2 regions of the Aquamicrobium lusatiense genome follow, and region 2 is predicted to be linked to the other one. Evidence: riboswitches for the same ligand, from Rfam matches in the RefSeq annotation. Region 2 holds a riboswitch; the other holds the start of a gene.
What was found. Region 2 has a riboswitch for S-adenosylmethionine ahead of metA (homoserine O-acetyltransferase MetA). Riboswitches for the same ligand answer to the same signal wherever they lie in the genome.
Positions count from the first base shown of each region.

Region 1: it holds a riboswitch for S-adenosylmethionine, as region 2 does, so the genes downstream of both, HNR59_RS04995 (O-succinylhomoserine sulfhydrylase) here and metA (homoserine O-acetyltransferase MetA) in region 2, are expected to answer to the same signal.

Region 1 covers NZ_JACHEU010000001.1:1,037,979-1,047,821, reverse strand. Annotated here, with positions in the region: gene HNR59_RS05015 (aspartate aminotransferase family protein) at 1-393, shown strand, start outside; gene argF (ornithine carbamoyltransferase) at 407-1,330, shown strand; gene HNR59_RS05005 (Hsp33 family molecular chaperone) at 1,434-2,453, shown strand; gene apaG (Co2+/Mg2+ efflux protein ApaG) at 2,516-2,908, opposite strand; gene HNR59_RS04995 (O-succinylhomoserine sulfhydrylase) at 3,031-4,227, opposite strand; SAM riboswitch at 4,284-4,361, opposite strand; gene HNR59_RS04990 (2'-deoxycytidine 5'-triphosphate deaminase) at 4,453-5,547, shown strand; gene HNR59_RS04985 (ABC transporter substrate-binding protein) at 5,668-6,444, shown strand; gene HNR59_RS04980 (FepA family TonB-dependent siderophore receptor) at 6,846-9,137, shown strand; gene HNR59_RS04975 (YMGG-like glycine zipper-containing protein) at 9,317-9,637, shown strand; tRNA gene HNR59_RS04970 (tRNA-Gly) at 9,658-9,731, opposite strand.
Region 2 covers NZ_JACHEU010000001.1:441,732-451,574, forward strand. Annotated here, with positions in the region: gene yddG (aromatic amino acid exporter YddG) at 1-166, shown strand, start outside; gene gloB (hydroxyacylglutathione hydrolase) at 200-967, opposite strand; gene HNR59_RS02285 (class I SAM-dependent methyltransferase) at 1,100-1,912, shown strand; gene HNR59_RS02290 (aldo/keto reductase) at 1,938-2,888, opposite strand; gene HNR59_RS02295 (gamma-glutamylcyclotransferase) at 2,980-3,504, opposite strand; gene HNR59_RS02300 (DUF2125 domain-containing protein) at 3,600-4,595, shown strand; gene HNR59_RS02305 (prephenate/arogenate dehydrogenase family protein) at 4,788-5,723, opposite strand; gene HNR59_RS02310 (pyridoxal phosphate-dependent aminotransferase) at 5,728-6,837, opposite strand; SAM riboswitch at 7,035-7,113, shown strand; gene metA (homoserine O-acetyltransferase MetA) at 7,167-8,087, shown strand; gene HNR59_RS02320 (MFS transporter) at 8,273-9,454, shown strand; gene HNR59_RS02325 (DUF3309 family protein) at 9,477-9,635, opposite strand; gene leuB (3-isopropylmalate dehydrogenase) at 9,821-9,843, opposite strand, start outside.

The DNA.
Region 1 (9,843 bases), 600 kb from region 2:
GGCGTGCACGGCACCACCTTCGGCGGTAATCCGCTGGCCATGGCCGTTGGCAATGCGGTGCTCGACGTGGTGCTGGCGGACGGCTTCCTTGAAGAGGTCCAGCACAAGGCGCTTCTCTTCAAGCAGGGCCTTGCGGCCATATGCGACGAGTTTCCGGGCGTAATCGAGAACATCCGCGGCACCGGCCTGATGCTTGGCCTGAAGTGCGTTGTTCCCGCTGGCGAGGTCAACACGGCCCTGCGCCAGCACAAGCTGCTTGCGGTTCCGGCCGGCGACAATGTCATCCGCCTGCTGCCGCCGCTGACGCTGACGGAAGCGGAAATCCAGGAAGGGCTTTCCCGCATCCGCGCCAGCGTCGCCAGTCTGGCAAATGCCCCCGCAGAAGCAAAGTGATTGGAAGCCACATATGAGCCTGCGCCACTTCACCGACCTCTCCACTATCTCTGCGCCGGATCTGCGCACCATGCTGGACGATGCGGCGAAGCGAAAAGCGCGTCTCAAGGCCGGTGAACGCTCCCGCCCGCTGGAGGGCAGGGTTCTGGCCATGATCTTCGACAAGCCCTCGACGCGCACCCGCGTGTCGTTCGATGTCGGCATGCGCCAGCTTGGCGGCGAGACGATCATGCTGACCGGCACCGAGATGCAGCTTGGCCGCTCCGAGACGATCGCCGACACCGCCAAGGTGCTGTCGCGCTATGTCGATGCGATCATGATCCGCACCACCGCGCATCAGCGGCTGATCGAGCTCACCGAAAACGCCAGCGTGCCGGTCATCAATGCGCTGACCGACGACACTCACCCCTGCCAGATCATGGCCGACCTGCTCACCTTCGAGGAGCACCGCGGGCCGGTTGCCGGGCGCACCTTCGCCTGGACGGGCGACGGCAACAATGTGCTGCATTCGCTGATGGAGGCGGCTGCCCGCTTCTCCTTCAACGTCAACGTCGCCGTGCCGCAGGGCAGCGAACCGATGCAGGAATATGTGGACTGGTCCCGCACCAATGGCGCCAGCGTAACCTTCTTCCCGACCGCCGAAGAGGCCGTGGACGGCGTCGACTGCGTGGTGACCGATTCCTGGGTATCGATGAACCAGGAGCACCGCGCCCGTGGCCAGAACGTGTTCCTGCCCTATCAGGTCAATGCGCAGCTCATGTCCAGAGCAAAGCCCGACGCGCTGTTCATGCACTGCCTGCCCGCCCACCGTGGCGAGGAAGTGACCGACGAGGTGATCGACGGACCGAATTCGGTGGTGTTCGACGAGGCCGAGAACCGGCTCCACGCCCAGAAGGCGATTCTGGCCTGGTGCCTCGGTGCCGAGCGCGCTGCTTGAATAAGCGGGGGACGGTGCCTATCTCCGGCGCACCATCCCACAACAAGACGATGCCGGGCCGGCCTTTCCGCGTGAAGGCATGGCCTGTGGCCGGAGACAAGCCATGCTGGAATCCATTCGAGTGACCGGACAAGATCCAAAGCCCCGCGACGTTAAGCTTGGCGAATTCGGCCATGCAGGCGACGACCATGTCGTGCCCTTCGAGGTCTCCGCCCTCGACGTGCGCGGCCGCACCGTGCAGCTTGGCGCCATGCTGGACGCCATACTGACGCGCCATGCCTATCCCGAACCGGTCGCCCGGCTGCTGGCGCAGGCCTGCGTGCTGACGGTTCTGCTTGGCACCTCGCTGAAGTTTCAGGGCAAGTTCATCCTGCAGACCCGCACGGACGGACCCGTGGACATGCTGGTTGCCGATTTCAGCACGCCGGATGCGCTGCGCGCCTACGCAAAATTCGATGCGGAGCGGGTGGCCGTGCTGGAAGCCGAAGGCAAGGTCGACGAAATCAGCCTGCTCGGCTCCGGCGTGCTGGCGCTGACCATCGATCAGGGCGAGCACATGCAGCGCTATCAGGGCATCGTGGCGCTGGACGGCATCACGCTGGAAGAAGCCGCGCGCGTCTATTTCCGCCAGTCGGAGCAGATCCCGACCGATCTCAGGCTGGCGGTTGCGAGGCAGGTGTTCGCAGGTGGCGAGGAGCGCTGGCGGGCGGGCGGCCTGTTCGCCCAGTTCCTGCCGCAGGCGCCCGAACGGATGCGCATGCCTGACCTGAACGGCGGCGACGGCGATGACAGCAAGGGTGGCGACCATCCGCAGGACGACGCCTGGCAGGAGCTTCTGGCCCTGCTTGCCACGGTGGAGCCCACCGAACTCATCGATCCGACCGTTGGGGCGGAACGCCTGCTTTACCGGCTGTTCCACGAGCATGGCGTGCGCGTGTTCGAGAGCGCGGCGGTCGCCGACCGCTGCTCCTGCTCGCAGGAGCGGATCGAGGGCATGCTGCGCGGCTTCACCGTCGAGGAAATACAGGACAGCGTCGAAGACGGGCGCATCCGTGTCGAATGCCAGTTCTGCTCGAAGGCCTATGACTTCGAACCGGCCGACTTCCTGCCGGCAGGCACCTGACCATCGGTGCCGGACCATCGGATCAGGGGGCGGAAGAAAGGCTTCCGCTTTTTTTCCATCCGTCAGTTGACCGTGCGGCGTTCGTCCGGGAGATCGAGGGAAAAAGGTGGGATGACGACGTCGAAGGTTTCACCCCGCGCCGTGCGCATCGTGTAGGTACCCGCCATGAACCCCGACGGCGTGGTGAGCGGGCATCCGGATGTATATTCGTAGCTATCGCCCGGATTGAGTTCCGGCTGATCGCCAACGACGCCGGCGCCGCGAACCTCTTCGATACGCCCTGCACCGTCGGTTATGAGCCAATGGCGTGACATGAGCTGCACGAACTCGGGCGAGTGGTTCCGGATCGTTACCCGATAGCCCCACACATAACGGCCGCCGGAGGGGTCCGACCGTTCCTCCAGATAGAACGGCCTGACCCGTACCTCTATGTTGCGCGTGGTGGCGCTGTACATGATCCGCATCTCCCGGAAGCTTTCGCGCGCCTCCCCCGCGCCTCCCCCGGGGGGAGGGGGGAAGCGCGATATTCCATACGGAGAATTGGCCTGCGAAACCGTCAGGTCAAGCCTTGCCAGCGCTATGAGCCAGCACGCGACAGGGCCTGCCCGATGTCCTCCAGCAGATCGTCCGTATCTTCCAGGCCGATCGACAGGCGCAGCGTTCCCGGTCCGATCCCGCCTTCGGCGCGGGCTTCGTCGCTGAGGTTCTTGTGCGTGGTGGTGGCCGGATGCGTGATGAGGCTCTTGGCATCGCCCAGATTGTTCGAGATCAGCACGATATCCAGCGCATTCTGGAAGGCGAAGGCTGCTTCCTTGCCGCCCTTGACGTCGAGGCAGATCAGGGTCGAGCCGCCCGACATCTGCCGGGCGATGATATCGGCCTGCGGATGGTCGGGGCGGCCAGGATAGACGACACGTTCGATCTGTGGCGACTGCGCCAGAAAATCGGCGATGCGAGCGGCGGAGCGCATCTGCTGGTCGACGCGCACCGACAGCGTCTCCAGCCCCTTCAGCAGGGTCCATGCATTGAAGGGCGACATCGAGGGCCCTGTATGGCGGAAATAATCGTGCAGGTTTTCGTCGATCCATTCCTTGTCGGACAGGATGATGCCGCCCAGACACCGTCCCTGCCCGTCAATGTGCTTGGTGGCGGAATAGACGACGACATGGGCGCCGAGGTCCAGCGGCCGCTGCAGCAGGGGCGTGGCGAAGACGTTGTCGACGACAAGCCGCGCGCCGATGGAATTGGCCAGAGCCGCGACGGCGGCGATGTCGATGACCTCCAGCGTCGGATTGGTCGGGCTTTCGAGGAAGAACAGCCTGGTGTTGGGGCGCACCGCCTGTTCCCAGTTGGCGATGTCCTTGCCGTCGACCAGCGTGGCCTCGATGCCGTAGCGCGGCGCCAGCGTATCGATCACCCAGCGGCAGGAGCCGAACAGGGCGCGCGCCGCAACGATGTGGTCGCCCGCCTTCAGGCTGCACAGGATCGCGGTGGCGACCGCGGCCATTCCCGATGCGGTCGCGCGGGCATCCTCCGCCCCTTCCAGCTGGCACATGCGCTTTTCGAACATGTCGACGGTGGGGTTGGCATAGCGCGAATAGATGAAGCCGGGCACTTCGCCCTTGAAACGGGCCTCGGCGGATTCGGCCGTGTCATAGACATAGCCCTGCGTGAGGAAGATCGCCTCCGACATCTCGCCGAACTGCGACCTGAGGGTCGAGCCATGCACCAGGGTGGTACGGGGTCTCCAGTTACGTGTCTTGTCTGATGTCATGGCTCTCTTCCGAACAACAAAAAACCGGTCGCGAAAGTCGCAACCGGTACAGACGGCCTATGAGCCCGACGGTCCTTTAGCGACTTGTTTAACGTGGCTGCAAGCCGACCGGCCAAATCACCACGGGATAAGCCTTCCTTTAAACCTCCCCCGGTCTTGCGTCAATTGGCCGTATGTTTAAGACATTTTCGATCATTGGCCCCATTCCACGGCCGGGAGCGTATTGTGCGTCAGACAGGCATTCTTCCCGATCAGGACATCGCAGCTTTGTTCGAAAGCGGCGCGCTGAGCACGCCGCGCGCGCTCGATGCCGACCAGATCCAGCCGGCCAGCCTCGACCTGCGGCTTGGTGAGAAGGCGCTGCGCGTGCGCGCTTCCTTTCTGCCCGGCCCCGGCCACAGCGTCGCCGACAAGCTCGACCGCCTGCAACTGCACGAGATCGACCTGACGGCGGGCGCCGTTCTGGAAACAGGTTGCGTCTACATCGTTCCGCTTCTGGAAAGGCTGGCCCTGCCCGCCGACATCTCGGCCTCGGCAAACCCGAAGAGCTCGACCGGCCGGCTCGACATCTTCACCCGCGTGATGACTGATCATGGCGCCGAATTCGACAAGATCGCCGCCGGCTATCAGGGTCCGCTCTATCTGGAAGTGAGCCCGCGCACCTTCCCCATCGTCGCCCGCACCGGCTCGCGCCTGTCGCAGATCCGTTTCCGGACCGGCAATGCGCTTCTTTCCGAAGACGAGCTGCACGCCCTGCATCGTGACGAAACGCTCGTCGCATCCGATCAGCCCAATATTTCCGGCGGCGGCATCGCGCTGTCCATCGACCTCAAGGGCGATGCCAGCGGGCTGATCGGCTACCGGGCCAAGCACCACACGGGCCTCATCGACGTCGACCGCCGCGCCGCCCATGACGTGCTCGATTTCTGGGAGCCGCTCTACAATCGCGGCGCGGCCGACCTCGTGCTTGATCCGGACGAATTCTACATTCTGGTCAGCCGCGAAGCCGTACATGTGCCGCCGCTGCACGCGGCCGAGATGACGCCCTTCGATCCGCTGGTGGGCGAGTTCCGCGTGCATTACGCGGGCTTCTTCGACCCTGGCTTTGGTCATTCGGCCGCCGGCGGCACCGGCAGCCGCGCCGTGCTTGAGGTGCGCAGCCATGAAGTGCCTTTCATCCTCGACCACGGCCAGACAGTCGGCCGGCTGGTCTACGAGCACATGCTGCGCCGTCCCCAGGCACTCTATGGAACAGATCTCGGCTCCAATTATCAGGCGCAGGGCCTGAAACTTTCCAAGCATTTCCGCAGCAACGCCTGACGTTTCGTCAGGAGAAGAACTGCTTTGGTCTTAAAGCTTTCGGCTTGTAACAAGCCGATTGCTGTGCTTGGCTGCATTCAGGCCAAAGGGGGCCTGAGATTTTTTGGGAAGAGGTACACAATGCGTATTTCCGGATGGCTCACAGGCGTCGCAACGGCAGCCGTGATCGCCCTTGTTGCCGGGCAGGCGGCAGCACAGGAGGGCGGCAAGATCAAGATCGGCACCGAAGGCGCCTACCCGCCCTTCAACACCCTGACTGCCGACGGCAAGCTCGAAGGCTTCGACGTCGATATCGCCAGGGCGCTCTGCGAGCAGATGAAGGCCGAGTGCGAATTCGTCGTACAGGACTGGGATGGCATCATTCCCGCCCTTCAGGCCGGCAAGTTCGACGCCATCGTCGCCTCCATGTCGATTACAGATGAGCGCAAGGAACAGGTCGACTTCACCAATAAATACTATGTGACGCCACTGGCCGTCGCAGCACCCAAGGACAGCGATCTCACCGGCACCACGCCGGAAGCGCTTTCCGGCAAGGCCGTGGGCGCACAGGCCGCCACCACGCAGGCGATCTATGCGCAGGATCACTATGCCAAGGCCGGAGCCGACGTGAAGCTCTACCCGACGCAGGAGGAAGCCGTGCAGGATCTGCTCAATGGCCGTCTCGATGCCGTCGTCTCCGACAAGTTCGTCATGACCGACTGGCTGAAAAACTCGGATGACGGCGCCTGCTGCAAGCTGATCGGCGACGTGGAAGGAACTGAGCTGGAAACCGGCATTGCCGTCCGCAAGGGCGACAATGAGCTGCGCGAAAAGCTCAACGCCGCCATCGACGCCATCGTCGCGGACGGCACCTACAAGAAGGTTCAGGCCAAGTATTTCGACTTCGACATCTATTGAGACCTGAAGCGATCCGACAACGCCATGAACAAAGGCCGCAGCATACCGCTGCGGCCTTTTTGCCACACATTCCCCGGGATGTTTTGCCGGATCACAGACACCCCTTCTCCTGACGGAAAGCAAGCCTTATACGGAAAACATGACTCTTGTAGTCATGTTTTATACACCTATCTCTTTCATGTGAGAGAGATGGTTAAAGGGGGTCGTCAAACAGGCGCTTGCGCCTGGATGACGTGTGCTGGATGCGAATGACCAGATACTGAACAAGCCAGTCGCATCGGCATCACACAAGCCGACAGCGCACTCATCTTCCACTTCAGCCAGTCAGCCGACCAGCCGCAGGAGAAATCCTCGTGGAGGGCCGGTGCCTGTTGGCCGACAGCGAAGTGAGGGACACCGCAATGAATTTCCACAGAGCTTTCCGGACAGCTACGGCTATTGGCCTGCTGATGTCCGTCAGCCTGCTCTCGGCACATGCGCAGACAGCAGGCTCAAAAACCAAGGAAGAAAAGGAAAAGGCCAGGAAAGAACAAGCCGGAACCATCGTTCTCAACGAGGTTGTGGTGCTTTCGGCGGGCGAGCAAACCAAACAGGCGCCGGGCGTTTCCAACATCTCGGCCGAGGACATCGAAAAGTCGCCGCCAGCCAACGATATTTCGGAAATCATCCGCAAGATGCCCGGCGTCAACCTGACCGGAAACACCACCACCGGTAACCGTGGCAATCAGCGCCAGATCGACATCCGCGGCATGGGGCCTGAGAACACCCTCATCCTTATCGACGGCAAGCCGGTTCTTTCGCGCAACTCCGTCCGCTTCAGCTTCGGCGGCGAGCGCGATACACGCGGCGATTCCAACTGGGTTCCAGCAGAAGCGATCGAGCGTATCGAGGTGCTGCGCGGCCCGGCAGCCGCCCGTTACGGATCGGGCGCATCAGGCGGCGTGGTGAACATCATCACCAAGCGCGCTACGGAAAAATCGGTCAGCGTAACCACTTACGCAAATGTTCCGGAGGATTCCCGGGAGGGCGGCAACAGGCGGGCGAATGTCGTTGCCTCAGGCCCGCTGAGCGACGCTCTTTCCTATCGCATATACGGCAATATCAGCGTTACAGATCCCGATGATCTCGACATCAACGGCCCCGGCACGGAGACGGTGGACCGCAACGGCAACAAGGTGGTCACCATGAACCCGGCCGGCCGCGAAGGCGTCGTCAACAAGGACCTGAAGGGACTGCTGAGCTGGCAGGTCAATCCGGATCACCGTCTGGATTTTGAAGCGGGATTGAGCCGTCAGGGCAACAAATATGCCGGAGATACCCTGTTCGGCGGCACGTCCAGCGAGGTCCTTCAGGAGATCGCCCGCAAGGGCGAAGAAACCAACCGGATGACTCGCACGACGCTGTCGGCAACCCATGCGGGGCAATATGGTTTCGGCGATTCCGACAGCTACATTCAGTGGGAGCGCACGCTCAACAACCGGTTCCAGGAGGGCAATACCGGCGGCGGTGAGGGCACCATCATCACCAGCGGCGACGGGCCCCAGCGAGTGGAATCAACGCTCGACGTTGTTTCGGCACGTTCCGAATTCAACATTCCCGTAACGCTTGTCTACGATCAGAAAATGACGGTCGGCGTGGAATACAGGGGGGAATTCTTTGACGATCCGGCCTCGATCTCCATCGGGCAGGCGCTTCCCGGAGATGTGGGCGTGCCGCTTACACCCGGCGATCGTCCGACAAGCAGTTCCGCAAACATGGTCGGCATCTATTTCGAGGACAACATTCTGGTCGGAGACGACTGGATCGTCACTCCGGCGGTTCGTTTCGATTACCATGACAAGTTTGGCTTCAATGCGAGCCCAAGCCTCAATGCATCATGGAAACTCACCGACGACATCACGATCAAAGGGGGCATTGCAAGGCCGTTCAAGGCACCGAACCTGTTCCAGACCAACCCGAACTATATCTATAACAGCGCCGGCGGCGGCTGCCCTCCCGGACAGGGACCCTGCTATATTCTCGGCAACGAGGACCTCGATCCCGAGATCAGCGTCAACAAGGAGATCGGCATCAACTACACGAATGTTGCAGGCTGGAACGCTGGCATCACCTATTTCCATAACGACTACAAGAACAAGATAACCACGGGCGACACGATCTACGGGATCTTTCACAATATCTGGAACAATCGGCTCGGCGGATATTATGACAACTACGTCTATCGCTGGGAAAATGGCGGGCCTGGCGTCATTCAGGGGCTGGAAGGAAACCTGTCGGTTCCTGTTCTGGACAACCTGACCTGGTCGACGAACTTCACCAAGATGATCGAATCCCGCAACAGCCGGGGACAGCCCTACTCGCTGATCCCGGACTATACGATCAACACCTCGCTGGAATGGCAGGCTTCAGAAAAGCTGGCGCTCATGCTGTCAGCCACGCATTACGGCAAGATCAAGCCTGCAACGAGATCTTCCGGATACGGCAACAGCCCCATTACCGGCGTCGGGCTGTCCGAGCGGGAAGCCTATACGATCGTGAACACAGGCTTTGATTTCAAGGCTAACGAAAACTTCAAGTTCAGTGCCGGCATCAAGAACCTGTTCGACAAGAAGCTCCTGCGGACCGGCGAAGGCGCCAACACCTATAACGAACCGGGAAGAAGCTACTACATCTCGCTGAGCGGCACTTTCTGACCGAATGCTGTTTCAGAATTCCGGAGGACGGCACTCGCGCATCGCGCGGGTGCCGTTTTCCGTTCTGTACCATCCATGCGCGGAGAAAAATCGACGAAACGGAACCCGCCATGGTCAGGTTGCGTTCATCTTGGATATGCATTCTAAGTCACGGCTTGGCAGACAAGGAGATGGAAAACATGAACATCATGAAATTCGCGGCCATGGGTGCCGTGGCGCTGACGATCGGCCTTGCCGGTTGCTCGCAGACGCCGCAGCAGCAGCGCGCAACCACGGGCGCGGCACTCGGCGGCGCGGGTGGCGCGCTTGTCGGCCAGGCCATCGGCCGCGACACCAAGAGCACGCTGATCGGCGCCGGCGCCGGTGCGCTTCTGGGTGCGGTTGTGGCGACCTCGGGCGGCCCGCAGCCGGGCGATCGCCAGATGTGCCGTTATCAGGCGCCTGACGGACGCGTCTATGTCGCCGAATGCGACGATCGCTACTATCGCGGGCAATACTGAGATCAGAAAAACCGGGAGCCTGGAGCGGGTAGCGGGAATCGAACCCGCGCGTTCAGCTTGGGAAGCTGACAGGCTACCATTACATCATACCCGCGCAGCGCTTCGTTAGCATGCGCGGGGCTCGCCCCGCAATCACAAAGCGTTTGCCCTGCCTGCCTTCATTGAGGGTAAAACCCCGGCATGGTTTTGCTTGCAGCCTCGCCGTC
Region 2 (9,843 bases):
CGCCAGCTATGCCGCGCCGCTGTTGTCGACGCTGGTGCTGATCGTCACCGGCTTCGCGGAACCAAGCTGGCGCATTCTTGCCGCCTGCGTTCTGATCACCGGCGGGGCGGTGCTGGCCGCCAAATCGCTGCTGTTCGGCAAAAGAAAGGTACCTGCCCGCGCCTGAAGCCTATTGCGCGTCCCTTTCGGGGCGCATGGATCAGGCGTTGTCCTTGCGGCGGCGGATTTCTGCGAACACCTCGACATCGCCGGCATCTTCCATGCCGAGATACCTGCGGATCGCCGGATCGGCCCAGCGCAGGAACGGATTGGTGGCAATCTCGGCGCCGATCGTGGTCGGCAGCGTCGGCCTGCCATCGGCGCGCAGCGCCTCGATCTCCTTCACCCGCGCCTGCAGGGCGGCGTTGTCGGGATCGATGGTCAGCGCAAAACGGGCATTGGCGAGCGTATATTCGTGACCGCAATGAACCTGCGTGTCGGCTGGCAGCGCTGCCAGCTTGTTCAGCGAAGCGAACATCACCTCGGGCGGGCATTCGAACAGGCGCCCGCAGCCCAGTGCGAACAGCGTGTCGGCGGTAAATGCGACTTTCTCTCGTGGCAGATGGTAGCTGACATGGCCGGCGGTGTGGCCGGGCGTGGAGATGACCTCGATGGTCGTGCCGCCGAACGGGATTTGCGATCCCTCCTTAACGGTCTCGTCGATGCCGGGAATTTTCGCCTTTTCCGCCTCCGGCCCCACGATGCGCAGCCCGAAGCGCTCCTTCAGCGCCAGATTGGCCTCGACATGGTCGCCATGGTGATGGGTGATCAGGAGAAGCGAGGGCACCCAGCCGGTCCGCTCGATGGCTGCGAGGATCGGCGCTTCCTCCGGCGCATCGACCAGCGCGACCGCACCCGTTCCGGAATCGCGCATCAGCACGCCGAAATTGTCCTGACGGCACATGAACTGTTCGATCGCGATGGCCATACAAAATCTCCTGTGAGACCCAGAGATAGGGGCTGCACCCGCGCCTGTCACCCCTTTGGCTGGCAGAGGCTTCGTTGAACTCAGCCCCCGCAAGGGCTACCTTTGGCCCGGACCTCGCGAAACAGGCTTTTCATGCATTCTGACATCGTCGACCTGCGCTCGTTCTACGCCTCGCCGCTCGGCCGCCTTGCCGAGCGCTCGATTGCCATGTCGCTGTCGTCGATCTGGGCGCCGGTTCCGAACGAGCGGCTGGTGGGGCTCGGCTATGCGCTGCCATGGCTGGAGCGGTTCGGCGCTGATGCCGAGCGCGTCTTTGCCTTCATGCCGGCCACTCAAGGCGCCGTGGTGTGGCCCGCACAGGGCAAGGCCGCCACGGCGCTGGTGTTCGAGGAAGAGCTGCCGCTGATGGACTCCTCGGTGGACCGGATGCTTTTGGTGCACTCGCTCGAACATGTCGAGAACCCGCGCGAAACGCTGAACGAGATCTGGCGGGTGCTGTCGCCGGCCGGCCGGGTCGTCATCGTGGTGCCGAACCGGCGCGGCGTGTGGGCGCGCTTCGAGCACACCCCCTTCGGCACCGGCCGGCCCTATTCGCGAAGCCAGCTTGGCGAATTACTCAGGGAAACCAACTTCACGCCCGCCGCCTGGTCGGATGCGCTGTTTTTTCCACCCTCGCGGCGCAAATTCGTCATGCAGCTCAACAGCGTGCTGGAGCGCAGCGGACGCATATTGTGGCCGATCTTTTCAGGCGTCATCGCCGTGGAAGCGCAAAAACGCCTCTATCAGGGCATCCCGGTCGCCCAGCGCGCCTCGCGGCGCGTCTTCGTGCCGGTGCTGTCGCCACAGGGCGCGCCGAGCCTCGGCATGCGCTTTGCCGGATCATCCCGTTTCGGCGACGCCGAAACGGGCATTGTCCAGCCGGACGGCGGCAGCGCGGCGACCTGAGGCTGCTTTCCGCCGCCACACGTGTTCAGGGCGCGCTCGTCGTATCCAGCCTTTTCATGTCAGCGACGGAAAGGTGCAGGGATGCGGCACCTGTCAGGCTGTCGAGCTGATCCAGCGACGTGGCCGAAGCGATCGGCGCGGTGATACCGGGCCGCGCCATGATCCAGGCCAGCGCCACCTGCGCCTGAGTGACGCCGTGAGCTGCCGACACCTCGTCAAGGGCTGCGAGGATGCGCATGCCGCGCTCGTTCAGATAGGAAGCAGCGCTGCTGCCGCGCGTGCTTTTGCCGAGATCGGCCTTGCTGCGGTATTTTCCCGACAGGAAGCCCTTGGCCAGCCCGTAATAGCTGATGACGCCGATGCCCCTTGCCATGCACAGGTCGCGCAGCGGACCGTCGAATTCGCTGCGGTCATAGAGATTGTAGGCCGGCTGCAGCGCCTCATACCTGGGAAGACCGTGATGGTCGGCAGCATCAAGGGCGGCCTTGAGCTGGCCGGCGTCGAGGTTGGAGGCGCCGATATGGCGTACCTTTCCCTTCTCGATCAGCCGTTTGTAGGCCCCCAGCGTCTCGGCGTGCGGCACCGTCGGGTCGGGCCAGTGCGACAGATAGAGGTCAATCACGTCGGTCTGCAGCCGCTTCAGGGACGCCTCCACCGCCTTCTCGATATGCAGCGGCGACAGGTCCACCCGTCCCTGTCCGATGTCGGAGCCGACCTTGGTGATAAGAACCACCTTGTCGCGGTTGCCGCGGGCTTTCAGCCATTTGCCGATGATGGTTTCGGATTCGCCGCCCGAGTTGCCGGGAACCCAGCGGGAATAGACATCGGCCGTGTCGATGGCGTTGAAGCCCGCATCGACAAAACGGTCGAGCAGGTCGAAGGAGGTTTTTTCGTCGGCCGTCCAGCCGAAGACGTTACCGCCGAAAACCAGCGGGGCGATTTCAGGACCGGTGCGGCCCAGTGTTCTCTTCTGCAAGTCGGTCTCCCTTCAGGAATCGCCCGCAGCATAAGCCGGCGCCGCGTCGAAGATAGGGCTGGGATGCAAATTGCCAATGACGATCCGGGAACTATCCGGACAGCCCGATGCGCCGCTCCACATCTTCCAGCCAGTGATCGCGAATGCCGAGCGCCTGCAGATGGCGCACCGTGTTCGCCACATAATCCTCGTTGGGCCCCGACTGGCCGGCGGCTCCGCGCACCACGGCGGCGGCCGCCGTCTCGTCCAGCGCGCCCGCATACTGGCTGTGGCTGCGATCCGCCACATAGGCGATCGCGGCGGCACGCTCGCCATTGTCGAGCCGCACCGGAAGGCTGCGCTCAATGTAGACGTTGTTGACCTGCTCGCGCTCGCGCAGATAGGCGATCACGGCCTCGCGCGATGCCGCCTCCACCCTGAAGGCCATGCCGACGCACGAACCGCCCCGGTCGAGCCCCAGAACGAGGCCCGGCCGCTCGGGCGTACCACGATGGACGAAGGAGTAGATGCACAGCGCCCGGCGATAGCCATAGAGGTGAGCCCTGCGCGCCTCTGCATAATCGAAGCCAGGCTTCCAGATCAGAGAGCCATAGCCAAAAACCCAAAAATCGCCCATATCGCAAGACCAGAGTCGGGCACGGCAAAAAATCGCGCCGGGCAGCATGGTGAAGGTCCATTCCCTCACACCAACGGGTTAACGAGAGCGGCAGCATGACGTCAAGACATCAGGCGCAACCACGAAAGCGACGCGGTCTTTTATGGCTGTTTCTTTTCCTCGCCGTGCTGTTCGGGCTCTACAGCGCCGGCTGGTTCTATGCAGCCGACCGCATCAGGGATGAGAGCCGGCAGGCCATCGCCGATCTTTCAAGGAAAGGTATCCGCTCCGATTGCGCGAGACTTCGGGTTGAAGGCTATCCGCTGCGGCTCGCCGTTCTGTGCAATGGCATTGCCTATCAGGACGACGCCAAAGGCATTGCCGCGACCACCGGTGCTCTGGAGGCGAGCACCAGCATCTTCCGGCCCCTGGTGGCCGATGTGAACCTGCGCGGGCCGGTGAGGACACTGGCGCCGGGACTGGCGCCACTGTGGCTCGATTGGGACAGCCTCGATGTCAGCACCAAGCTGTTCTGGCCCCTGCCCCGGCAGGTGACGCTGACCGCAAACGGCGTTTCGGGCCAGACCGACCCGGAGGATGACGAGCCCACACAGCTTTTCAATCTGAGCGACATCGCACTCGACTTCTGGCCCGAAGGCGAAGACATCCTCTATCGTGGCAGCTTTGCCGAGCTGGATATCACCGCCGACGCGCTTCAGGGCCGCAACGTGCCATCGCTCGACGGTTTTGGCGAAGCCCGGCTGAAGAACGGCGTCGCGGTCGTGCAGTCGAAGCCGAAAAGCCTGCGCGGGCAGGCGCTCGACATCACCAATCTGGAACTGTCGTCCGGCGAAGCCCGCATTTCCGTGTCCGGGCCTGTCTCCGTCGACGAAGCAGGGCTGGTGGACGCGGACCTGATGATCCGCCTGACCAATCCGCAGGCCGTGGCGGAGGTTCTGGCGACTGCCGTTCCCGAAGAGGCGAAGAAGATAAGGCAGGGCTTCGGTGCGCTCGCCATGATGGGCAAACAGCCGGCGATGCCGCTGAAGATCGTCAAGGGCAATGCCATGATGGGCTTCATCCCGCTCGGCGCCATCAAGCCGCTTCCCTGACGCCTGCCCCAAGCGCAGAACAGCAAAGCGGCCGGAACCCGAGGGTCCGGCCGCTTTTTCATGTCGTGTTTTTCCGCTGCGCAGCCACTTGAAGCGTGTCGCGATCTTTCAGAGTCGCTCCTTACGCTTTAAGCTCCTGTCCTTACGCATGTCGTTATCCCAAAACCGGTTCCCATTTTCGGGCGACATGCGTCAAGGCTTGGCGGGCTGCTCCGCGACCTGACGGCCGAAGTTCGGGGCGTCGATATCCTGCCCTGCCTCGATGATCGAGCGGCGGATGGCGCGGGTGCGGGTGAACAGGTCGAACAGCTTCTCCCCGTCGCCCCAGCGGATCGCCCTTTGCAGCGAAGCGAGATCTTCCGAAAACCGCGCCAGCATCTCGAGGATGGCGTCCTTGTTGTGCAGGCACACGTCCCGCCACATGGTGGGGTCAGAGGCCGCCAGACGGGTGAAGTCACGGAAACCGGAAGCCGAATATTTGATGACTTCCTGCTTCGTCACCGTCTGCAGATCATCGGCAGTGCCGACAATGTTGTAGGCGATGATATGCGGCAGGTGGGAGACGATGGCCAGCGTGCGGTCATGATGGTCGGCGTCCATCGTGTCGATATTGGCCCCGCAGCGCCGCCAGAATTCCGACAGCCTCTCCAGCGCTGCCGGATCGGTTCCCGGCAGCGGGGTGAAGATGCACCAGCGGTTGCGAAACAGGTCCGCAAAACCGGAATCCGGACCGGAATCCTCGGTTCCCGCCAGCGGGTGGCCTGGGATGAAGTGGACACCGGCCGGCACATGCGGCTGCATCTGGGCGATGACGGAGAGCTTGGTAGAGCCGACATCGGTGAGGATGGCGCCGGGCTTCAGAGCCGGCGCGATCTGCTTCGCCACGGCTTCCGAAGCACCCACAGGCACGGAAACGATGACCAGATCGGCATCGCGCACGGCTTCTGCCGCATCGGTGGTGTAGCTGTCGCCGAGGCCGAGCTGTTCGGCGCGCTTCAGCGTCTCGGGACTGCGGGTGGAAATGGCCACATGGCCGGCGAGATGGTTCTGCCTGATCGCGCGGGCCAGCGACGAGCCTATGAGGCCGATGCCGACAAGGGCGACCTTCTCAAACATGGGTTCGGACATTTTCTCAACTTTTCAGGAATTCGGTCAGTGCGGCGACGACGCCGCGATTGGCTTCTTCGGTTCCGACTGTCATCCGCAGCGCGTTGGGAAAACCGTAGCCTGCAACGCGCCGCAGGATATACCCTCGCGCGGTCAGATACTCGTCGGCGGCCGAAGCCGAATGCCTGCCGTTCTCCGGAAAATGGAAGAGAACGAAGTTGGTGACGCTGGGCGTTACCCTGAGCCCGAGCGCCGTCAGCTCGCTGGTCAGCCAGGGCAGCCAGGTTTCATTGTGAGCAATGGACGTGTCGACATGCGCGCGGTCGCGCACCGCAGCAGTACCGGCCGCGATCGCCGTGGCGGTCACGTTAAAGGCATCGCGAATGCGCTCGACGGCCTCGATGATGTGCGTGGGCGCATACATCCAGCCGATACGCGCGCCGCCGAGGCCGTAAGCCTTGGAGAAGGTGCGGGTCATGACAACGTTCTCCGCGCCCGCCACCAGCTCGACGCCCGCCTCGTAATCGTTGCGGCGCACATATTCGGCATAGGCCGCATCGAGGATCAGCATGACGTTCTTCGGCAGGCCGGCATGCAAGCGCCGCACCTCCTCGAAGGGAATGTAGGTGCCGGTCGGATTGGCGGGATTGGCGAGGAACACCATGCGCGTGCTGTCGGTGATGCCGGCAAGGATGGCATCGACATCGACGCGCTCGTTGGTTTCAGGCGCGATGATCGGCGTTGCTCCCGCCGCCATGATGGCGATGCGGTAGGCGAGGAAGCCATATTGCGGATAGATCGCCTCGTCGCCCGGAGCCAGATAGACACGCGACAACAGCGCCAGCGCCTCATCGGAGCCGTTGAAGCACATGATGTTGGCCATGTTCAGACCATGCGCCTCGGCGATCGCCTCGCGCAGGCGCGTTGACGAACCGTCGGGGTAGAATTCCAGCCGGCCGGCCACTTCACGCGCGGCTTCGATCGCCTTTGGCGAGGCACCCAGCGGGTTCTCGTTGGCGGAAAGCTTGTGCAGCTTCACACCGGCAGGAGCAGCGCTTTTGCCCGGCACATAAGCCTCGATGTCCAGAATACCGGCGCGGGGCTGGGGACGGGAGTTTTCTTGTGCCGTGGTCATGATCAGAATCCGTTGAACGCCGGAACATTCCGGCAAGATGCTCGGAAATAACCGCCATGAAGAGCAATGTCGAGGGTGAAGACTTGGCACAGGGCATCTCTGGCTTCGTCCATCTCTGGCCCGTACATCTGTGGCCCGTGCACCTGTGGCCCCGTGCACCTTGGCATTGACGCAGGCACAAGCCGGCCATAGATAGAAAACCGTTCCGTGGTGATTTGGCCGGTCGGCTTGCAGCCACGTTAAAGAAGTCGCTAAAAAGGCCGAGGCTGACGAGCACGTCGGGACCGGCCGCGATTTCGCCGCCGGTCTTTTTGTTTGGAGCTTGTGCAATGCCGATCAAGATTCCCGATCAGCTACCTGCCCGCGAAGTCCTCGTGCGCGAGGGTGTATCCATCATGGACGAACGCACCGCGATGCGTCAGGATATTCGCCCGCTCCAGATCGGCCTGCTCAACCTGATGCCGAACAAGATCCGTACCGAAACGCAGTTCGCGCGCCTGATGGGCGCCACGCCCCTTCAGGTGGAGCTGACGCTGGTGCGCGTCGGCAATCACAAGGCCAAGAACACGCCGGAAGAACATCTGATCTCCTTTTACCAGACATGGGACGAAGTGCGGGACCGGAAGTTCGACGGCTTCATCATCACCGGCGCGCCGATCGAGCTCCTGCCCTTCGAGGAGGTCAACTACTGGAAGGAGCTGGAGCAGATACTCAACTGGACGACCACCAACGTCCATTCGTCCTTCTTCATCTGCTGGGGCGCCATGGCCGCCGCCTGGCACTTCCACCGCATCCCGAAATACACGCTGGAGAAGAAGGCCTTCGGCGTCTACCGGCACCGCAACAACGCGCCGACCTCGCCCTATCTGGCCGGATTTTCGGACGACTTCGCAGTGCCCGTGTCGCGCTGGACGGAAGTGCGCAGCGCCGACATCGCGCCATCCAGCGGGCTCGATCTGCTGATGGAATCGGACGTGACGGGCCCCTGCCTGCTGTCGGAGCAGAAGGGCAACCGGCTCTATATGTTCAACCACATCGAATATGATTCGACGTCGTTGAAGGAGGAGTACGACCGCGATGTCGCCGCCGGCACGGCAATCGAGGTGCCGCACAATTATTATCCGGACAACGATCCGGCACGGCCGCCGCTCAACCGCTGGCGCTCCCATGCCCATCTGCTGTTCGGAAACTGGCTGAATCAGGTCTACCAGTCGACCTCCTTCGACCTCGACAAGATCGGCACGAGCTGAGGCCTGCTTGAACGGGAGCGACGGGTTCGCAGGGAAGGCGTGGAAGTTCTGCCTCCCTGCCCGCTCATCCGCATTGAGCGCGCACATTGGTTGCGTACTGGCCCAAAACTCGTTCACGGTTGCGATTGGACGCGCAATATAAAACGATTTAAAAGGCGCTGACCACATCGTTGCAGGCGGCTACAATGACTGATCAGGGCCACAAGGACATCGCCATGCGCGGCCGCTGGGCGGTGGCCGCCATGTTCTTCGTCAACGGTTTCATCACCGGAAGCTGGGCCCCGCAGATCCCCACGCTGCTCGTGCGTCTGGAGATCAGCAAGTTCACCCTGGGCCTGCTCATCCTGCTGTTCGGCGCGGGTGCCGTGGTTGCCATGTCATGGTGCGGCCATTTCATTGCCAGGTACGGATCCGGCGTCACGCTTAAGCGCATTTCCGTCGGCACGAGCTTCGGCCTGCTTCTGGTTGCCATGGCGCCGGACGTAACCCTTGCCGCCGTCGCCATGGTGATCTTTGGCGGCCTGATCGGGGCGATGGACGTGGCCATGAACACCAATGCCGTGGTGGTCGAGCGCCGGCTCGGCCGCGCCATCATGTCGTCGTCGCATGGTTTCTGGAGCCTTGGCGGCTTCGTGGGTGGTGGCCTTGGCGGCATGGGCATCCAGACTTTCGGCCATCTCGCCCATGCGGTCATCATCACGATCGTGGCCCTTGCCGGCGTTTCGCTGGCCATGCGCCATGTCGTGACCGAGAACAGGCCGGCAACGGCGCAGGAGCGCCCGCGCTTCACCCTGCCGCGCAATCCGCTCATCTACCTGATCGGCGTGATGGCGCTGTTTTCCATGACCCCGGAGGGCGCCGTGCTCGACTGGGCAGCCATTTATCTTCAGCAGGAGCTTGGCGCCGACCTCGCCACGGCCAGCCTCGCATTTGCCGCCTTTTCCGGCGTGATGGCCTGCATGCGGTTCGCCGGCGATTCGGTTCGCAATCGTTTCGGCGCGGTGACCACGCTGCGTGCCTGCGCGCTGCTGGCCTGCGCCGGGATGCTGGGTGCCGGGCTCTCGCCCCTGCCCTGGATGGCCATCGCCTGCTTCGCCCTGTGCGGTGTGGGCATCGCCAACATGGTGCCGATCGCCTTTTCCGCCGCCGGCAACCAGCAGGGAATTCCCTCCGGCATCGGCATGAGCGTTGTCACCACCATGGGCTATTGCGGCATTCTGGTCGCGCCCTCCGCCATCGGCTTCATCGCCGAGCATATCGGCTTCGGCCCGGTTTTTATCGGGCTGTCGGGCTTGCTGTTCATCGTCTTCCTGATGTCGGGACTGGCCCATCGTGCCGACTACACAGCAGACCACCCCGGCGAATAAACGGGACCGGCGCTGGGCGGGGTCAGACCCGGCCCAGCAGCACCAGTATCAGCAGGATGACGAGCACGACGCCGACAATGCCCGAGGGGCCATAACCCCAGTTGCGCGAATGAGGCCAGCTGGGAATGGCGCCGATCAGGATCAGCACCAGAACGATGATGAGAAGGGTCGTAAGAGGCATGGTCGAACTCTCCCGCCTTGTGATTGTCTCATTTCACAATGCGCGAGCCGCCGCCGTGTTCCCTTGTTTCCGAAACCACGAGCCCTGCAACGAAAACCCCTCGATCCCGGCTGGTGCCGCGAACCGAGGGGTTGCAATTCCCTGAAGGCCGCTCTCACGCAGCCTTTTGCCCTCAACGACCGATGTCAGCCGGCGCGATACTGCGCGA